One region of the Paenarthrobacter sp. E2MeOHC11 genome, then DNA from elsewhere that is predicted to be linked to it. Evidence: riboswitches for the same ligand, from Rfam matches in the RefSeq annotation. Region 1 holds a riboswitch; the other holds the start of a gene.
What was found. A riboswitch is a leader RNA that binds a small molecule or an ion and turns the genes downstream of it on or off. The one in region 1 is predicted to bind glycine.
Positions count from the first base shown of each region.

Region 1 (3,403 bases):
ATGAAGTCGCTCGTGCGCTCAACAGAGCCCTCAAGCGCAAAGCCATCAGCGGACTCAAGCACCGAAGCGCCGAAGACCGACGCGACGTCGGCGACGACCGCCGTCGTCGTGGTCTCATCAACCGAGATGCCCACCGTGTCAGCGTCAACGCCGCGGAGGTTGATGCCCTTCGCTTCGGCAGCGGCCACGATCTCGGCAGCCTTACCGGGGAGGCGGACGGTGATGGTGTCGAAGAAGGAACCGTGGAGGACCTCGACGCCGGCAGCCTTCAGCGACGCTGCGAGGGTCCGGGCGTGACCGTGGGCGGTCTCGGCGATCGCCTTCAGGCCTTCCGGGCCGTGGTAGACGGCATACATCGAGGCCACGATGGCGAGGAGTGCCTGGGCGGTACAGATGTTGGATGTAGCCTTCTCGCGGCGGATGTGCTGCTCGCGGGTCTGCAGCGCCAAGCGGTAGGCGGGGACACCGGCGTCGTCCTTGGAAACGCCCACCAGACGGCCGGGCATGGAACGCTCCAGGCCCTTCTGGACGGCCATGTACGCGGCGTGTGGGCCGCCGAAGAACAGCGGAACGCCCAAGCGCTGCGCGGAACCAACAGCGATATCGGCGCCCTGCTCACCCGGAGGGGTGATGAGCGTCAGGGACAGGAGGTCGGCAGCAACAGTAACCAGCGCGCCGCGTTCCTTGGCTTCAGCAATGACGGCAGAGTGGTCGAACACGCGGCCCGAAACGCCGGGCTGCTGCAGGACGACGCCGTTGATGGCGCCTTCCGGGAGACCGAGCGAGAGGTCGGCGACCTCAACGTCGAAGCCGAGGGCTTCGGCGCGGCCCTTCACAATGGCGATGGTCTGCGGCAGGCAGTCGGCGTCAAGAACGGTCTTGCCGTCCTGGACGGCCTTGTTCTTGTTGGCGCGGCGCATCATCAGGACGGCTTCGGCCACAGCCGTTGCTTCATCCAGCAGGGAAGCGTTGGCGATCGGCAGGCCAACCAGGTCCTGGACCATGGTCTGGAAGTTCAGGAGCGCTTCGAGGCGGCCCTGGGAGATTTCCGGCTGGTACGGGGTGTAGGCGGTGTACCAGGCCGGGGATTCAAGGATGTTGCGACGGATCACCGGCGGCGTCACGGTGTCGTAGTAGCCCTGGCCGATCATCTGGACAGCGGTCTTGTTCTTGGACGCAAGTTTGCGCAGCTCTGCCAGGACCTCCACTTCGCTCAGCGCGTTTTGCAGTGTGAGGGCGACGTCCTGGCGGATGTCGTTCGGAACGGCGGTGTCGACCAGCGAATCAACGGTGTCGTAGCCGACGGACTTGAGCATGGTCTCAATGTCGGCCTGGCGGCGTGCGCCGATATGCCGATCGACGAAGGTGGTGGAGGCAGAACTAACCGTCACGAAGGAACTCCAATACTTGGGCGGCGTTTGGGTACGCCACAGCGGCTCGGGTTCCTCCCCGCTCTGTATTGGACCTGAGAGTTTCCGCGGGTTGTTGGGACAACCATCGCTTGCACCGTCGGTGAGCACAGCGCCCTTTGGCCCGAAGGTGGGCTGAGCGCCTGCTGCTTTCCAGAGTTGCCTTGCCGCGGCGGTGCGTGGGCCTGAGAGATTCCTGGGGAGGGTTTGCTCCTACGGCGCCTGCACCACATGCTTGCAGGACTCTCCCGCCGCAGATCAGAGGCATGTTCAGTTGTACGCGACCTCAGTCAGGGCAGGCCACAAGGGTTAATTGTCCTACGTGGCGGGCGCCGCCGCAAATGGGAGACGTACTACTTCCGCAGCCGGTCCAGGACTCCCAACAGGATTTCGACGTCGGCCTCCCGGCCTGCGTTGCCGTTGTCCTGGCCGCCTTCGAACATCGCGTTGAAATACAGCCCGTCACCCATGTAACTGACGGCCTTGGCGACCTCGGGTCCCACATCCTTGGCCAGGACATCGAGCCATTGCTTTTGGATTCCGGCAAACCTGCGGCGGGTTTCTTCATGGGCAACCTCGGCCAGGCGGGTCGCGGCCACAAACGCACGGTCCATCGGCGTCCCGGCCCACAGGGACGTCCGGATGAAGTACGCGGCAGCACCGTCCGGCGCGGCCCTCATCCGGTCAATGTCCTGTTCAGCCAGTTGGTCCAGTCGTTCCAGCAAGGCACTGATCAGCGATTCCTTGTTGGGGAAGTGGTACAGCAACCCACCCTTGGAGACCCCGGCCCGCTTGGCGACGGCGTCGAGCGTGGCAGCCCGTTCCCCTACCTCTATGAGGAGGGCTTCGTAGGCATCCAGGACGGCATCCCGGGCAACTGGTTTTCGTGGCATGAGTACATCATTCCCTAAAGGCTTGTTGGGGTTCCATTTGAAACTGTACCGTCTGGACGGTACAGTAAGTGACATGTTCTCGCCGTCCTCAACCCAAGCACCCCGCTCCGCTCGTCCCGATATGGGCCAGGCAGCACCGTGGCGCGATTGGACGGCACTGGCGCTCCTGATGTTCCCGGTGCTGCTGGTGGCCGTCGACAACACCGCGCTCACCTTTGCCCTGCCCGAGATCGCCCGCTCCCTGGACGTGGGCGGCGTTCAACTCCTATGGATTGTTGACGCCTACCCGCTGGTCCTCGCGGCGCTTCTCGTTTCCATGGGTAACCTGGGCGACAGGATCGGACGACGGCGGCTGCTGCTGGTCGGCAGCACAGGCTTCGCTGCGGTGTCGGCTGCTACAGCCTTCGCACCTTCCGCGGAGTGGCTCATAGCCGGACGCGCCGGCCTCGGCGTCTTCGGCGCCATGCTGATGCCGTCCACGCTTTCCCTGATCCGGAACATCTTCACCGACCCCAACCGCCGCCGGCTTGCGATCGCCGTCTGGGCTGCCGGTTTCTCCGGTGGCGCAGCCCTCGGCCCGATCTTTGGCGGCTGGCTGGTGGAACACTTCTGGTGGGGTGCCGTCTTCCTGGTGGCAGCTTTCCTGCTCCTGCCGCTCCTGGCTTTCGGCCGGGTCCTGATTCCCGAGTCCAAGGACTCCAATCCGGGACGTGTGGACGTGCCCAGCATCGTCCTGTCTGTGGTCACCATGGCTCCTTTTGTTTACGGCATCAAGGAATTCGCAGTGCATGGCTTCGGGGCATCCGCGGCAGCCTTCATGGGCTTCGGCGTGGTGATGGGCATTCTCTTCGTTCGCCGCCAGCAGCGGATCGAGAACCCCATGCTGGATGTCGCATTGTTCAGGAACAAGGTGTTCAGCACGGCCATCGTGGCCAACGTGCTGTCCCTCTTCTCCATGACGGGTTTTATCTACTTCTTCGCCCAGCACCTGCAGTTGGTGGAGGGGCAGTCCCCCATGGAGGCGGGCATCGCGATGATTCCCGCGCTCCTGGCCACAGTCATTGCCGGGCTCCTGGTGGTGCCTCTGGTGAAGCGTGTGCG
Region 1 covers NZ_CP196673.1:1,135,242-1,138,644, forward strand. The annotation lists gene gcvP (aminomethyl-transferring glycine dehydrogenase) at 1-1,391, opposite strand, end outside; glycine riboswitch at 1,445-1,571, opposite strand; glycine riboswitch at 1,573-1,670, opposite strand; gene ACSSVG_RS05205 (TetR/AcrR family transcriptional regulator) at 1,763-2,302, opposite strand; gene ACSSVG_RS05210 (MFS transporter) at 2,376-3,403, shown strand, end outside.

Region 2 (3,403 bases), 1.3 Mb from region 1:
GCGCGAGGTCCCGGTCGGACAGCTTGCGGATATAGCGCAACAGCTGCGTCTCGGAACGGTGCGTGTTGAACACCGGGTGCTGCAGGAAATCGCTGCTGCGGACCACCTCGGAAGGCAGTTCGAACCCGGAAGCGTCCCCTACCGGACCGGCTCCAAAGGCGACGGCTACCGCGGAGAGGACCTCCGGCGTCGTGGTTTCATCAATGCTGATGCCAACGGTGTCCGCATCGATGAGCCGCAGGTTGATGCCACGGGCCTCGGCGGCGGCGATGACCTTGTCAGCCTTGCCGGGAACGCGGACGGTAAGGGTGTCGAAGAAGGCCTCGGAGACGAGTTCGCGGCCGGCCTTCTGCAGGGCAGAAGCCAAAACGCGGGCGTGGCCGTGGACGGTTTCGGCGATCGACTTCAGGCCCTCGGGGCCGTGATAAACGGCGTACATCGAAGCCACAATGGCGAGCAAAGCCTGGGCGGTACAGATGTTGGACGTGGCCTTCTCGCGGCGGATGTGCTGCTCGCGGGTCTGGAGTGCCAAACGGTAGGCGGGGACACCGGCATTGTCCTTGGAGACGCCCACGATGCGGCCGGGAAGGGTGCGTTCCATGCCTTCACGGACGGCCATGTACGCGGCGTGCGGGCCGCCGAAGAACAGCGGAACACCGAAGCGCTGCGCGGTTCCGACGGCGATGTCCGCACCTTGCTCGCCCGGGGGCGTGATGAGGGTGAGCGCCAGCAAATCCGCGGCCACGGTAACCAAGGCACCGCGTTCCTTGGCCTCGGCAATCACAGAAGTGTGGTCAAAAACCCGGCCGGAAACGCCCGGCTGCTGCAGGACGATGCCGTTGATGTCGCCGTCGGGAAGTCCGGCTGAGAGGTCGGCAATCTCGACCTCGAAGCCCAGTGCCTCGGCGCGACCCTTCACAATGGCGATGGTCTGCGGGAGGAGGTCTGCGTCCAGGACGGTCTTGCCGTCCTTGGCCGTCTTGGACTTGTTGGCGCGGCGCATCAGCAGCACGGCCTCGGCCACGGCGGTGGCTTCATCCAGGAGCGAGGCGTTGGCTACGGGAAGTCCCGTGAGGTCCTGCACCATGGTCTGGAAGTTGAGCAGCGCTTCGAGGCGGCCCTGGGAAATCTCCGGCTGGTACGGCGTGTACGCGGTGTACCAGGCAGGAGCTTCCAGGATGTTGCGGCGGATGACCGGCGGCGTGACGGTGTCGTAGTAGCCCTGGCCGATCATCTGTACTGCGGTCTTGTTCTTGGACGCGAGCTTGCGGAGCTGGGCGAGGACCTGCACCTCGGTGAGGGCGTCGTTTCCGCTCGAAAGCCTCAGTGCAGTTTCCTGCCGGATGGAATCGGGGACGGCGACGTCCACCAGCCCGTCGACAGAGTCGTAGCCGATGGCCTTGAGCATGGTGTCAACGTCGGCTTGGCGGCGGGCGCCGATATGCCGGTCCGCGAAGGCGGTGGGGGTTGATTGAACAGTCAAGAGGAACTCCATGAGTCAGGCGCCCAGTGAGCGCCACGATGATGTGGGGTTCCTCCCCGCTCTGTATTGGACCTGAGAGATTCCGCAGGGATGGTTGCCTGCTTGCACCGTCGGTGAGCCCGGTTACCCGGACTGCTTTCCAGAGTTGCCTAACCGCGGCGGTACATGGGCCTGAGAGATTCCTGGGGAGGATTTGCTCCTACGGCGCCTGACTGGATGTACCGGCAGGACTCTCCCGCCGCAGATCAAAAGCGTTGCGTCACCATAAGTGACACGCTTCACACCATAGCGGGTCATTTCGAAAAAGCGCAAGCAAGGTGACGCTACTGGTGCATCGCCTCGTGGATCTGCAGCGCAAACCAGAGCTGGGCAACAGTGGACGTTTCACCCATGTCCAGCCCCGTCAATTCACCGATTTTCCGTATCCGGTAGATGATGGTTTGCCGGTGCGCGAACAGGGCTGTCGCGGTTTTCTGCCACGAACGCTGCGAGTCCAAATACGTCCTCAGAGTGACAAGGAGATCGCCTTCCTGGCTCTGCTCGTAGTCAAAAATCGGGCCGAGAAGACGCCGGACCAGCGCCGTTCCTTCCTCAAAACCGGTGAGTCCCAGCCACGATGGCCCCTCCGCATAGCGGGACAGCCTGAGCCTGTTGGCCCGGGCTGAACCCAGCGCCCAGAGGGACTCCTGCAACGCGCGCTGGATGTTCGCAACGGCTGCAGGCGCGCTGATTCCGATCAGCGTTTCCAAGCCGGCGCAGTGCACCAGGATGTCGTCAGGCACGTCTGCCGGGACCACCACGTGGAGCCTGTTGTTCCGCTTCAAGGACGCAGACGCAACCCCATGCCGCCACAGTTCGATGTGCACGTTGGCCAGCCTGTCGCCGTCGTCCGCTGCTCGATCCGCGGCGTCCGCCGCCATCGAGGCGAGCAGGAATCCTTGCGGCGGAACCTCAAATGCGGCGAGCCGACTCTCCATTTCGGCCACTCCCAGGCGTCCATCCATGGCCTGCAGCAGGAACTCGCCGGCCAGCCGGTGGCGGCCCTCCAGCGACAGCACGATGCGCGAAAGTTGCAGTCCCAGCACGGTTGCGGCGTGGAGAAGTACGACGGCGTCCGGGTGCGGTTCACTGTTGGGCAGCACCACCAGGAGCGCGTTGGCGTGGGTGGGGATGTCCATGGTCAGCACATGCCTGCCCCGGATGCGGTGCCACTGGAAGTTCTTCCCTGCCGGCGACACGTGCCCGGACGACGGAGCCCAGGCATCGGCGAGGAACTCCGGAAGCGCCTTCCCCTCCGGGTGCCAAGGATGGAGGCAGCGGCGGTCCACCACGAACAGCTCTGCGTCGAGCTCGGTCGCCAGCCGCTGGACCAGGCTCTGCCAGTGGTCTTCCGAGGCACCCACGGTGCGCAGCAGATCGTAGACGCGCGCCGTCTGCCGGAGCCGGCGGGATTCTTCGAGCAGGGAGGACTCGGCAACCGACCGGGCGATGGCTATGAACGGCAGCGGGTACGGAATGTTGAGCAGGGGCAAAGGCAGCCGGTCGCAAGCGGCCAGGAATTCGGCGGTCAGCGGTGGCGCGTGCATCTTCTCGCCGATCGCCAATGCACTGGCGCCGCTGTCCATGAGGGCCTCGGCGAGCGCCACCTGCCCGTCCGCATCGGCAGGAATGGACAGGCCGTTGGTCATCATGAGTTCGCCGCCCGTGACCCACTCCCACAGCCTGGGCAGGTCCGAGGTGTGGGCCCAGGTGATGCGGTTGTCCGCGCCGGCCGATCCGGCCAGGAGCGTGAGTCCCAACTGCGGTTCGGCGACGAGTTCGGCGACGGTGATTGCCATCTCTTACGCTCCGGTTCTCTGCTGTGGCGGCGCGTTTTCCCGCCTCTTCCAGGGGCGGTTAGACATTCGTCTAAACGCCTCG
Region 2 covers NZ_CP196673.1:2,418,457-2,421,859, reverse strand. The annotation lists gene gcvP (aminomethyl-transferring glycine dehydrogenase) at 1-1,483, opposite strand, end outside; glycine riboswitch at 1,633-1,731, opposite strand; gene ACSSVG_RS11305 (PucR family transcriptional regulator) at 1,807-3,321, opposite strand.
Region 2: another riboswitch for glycine. It lies ahead of gcvP (aminomethyl-transferring glycine dehydrogenase); the one in region 1 lies ahead of gcvP (aminomethyl-transferring glycine dehydrogenase).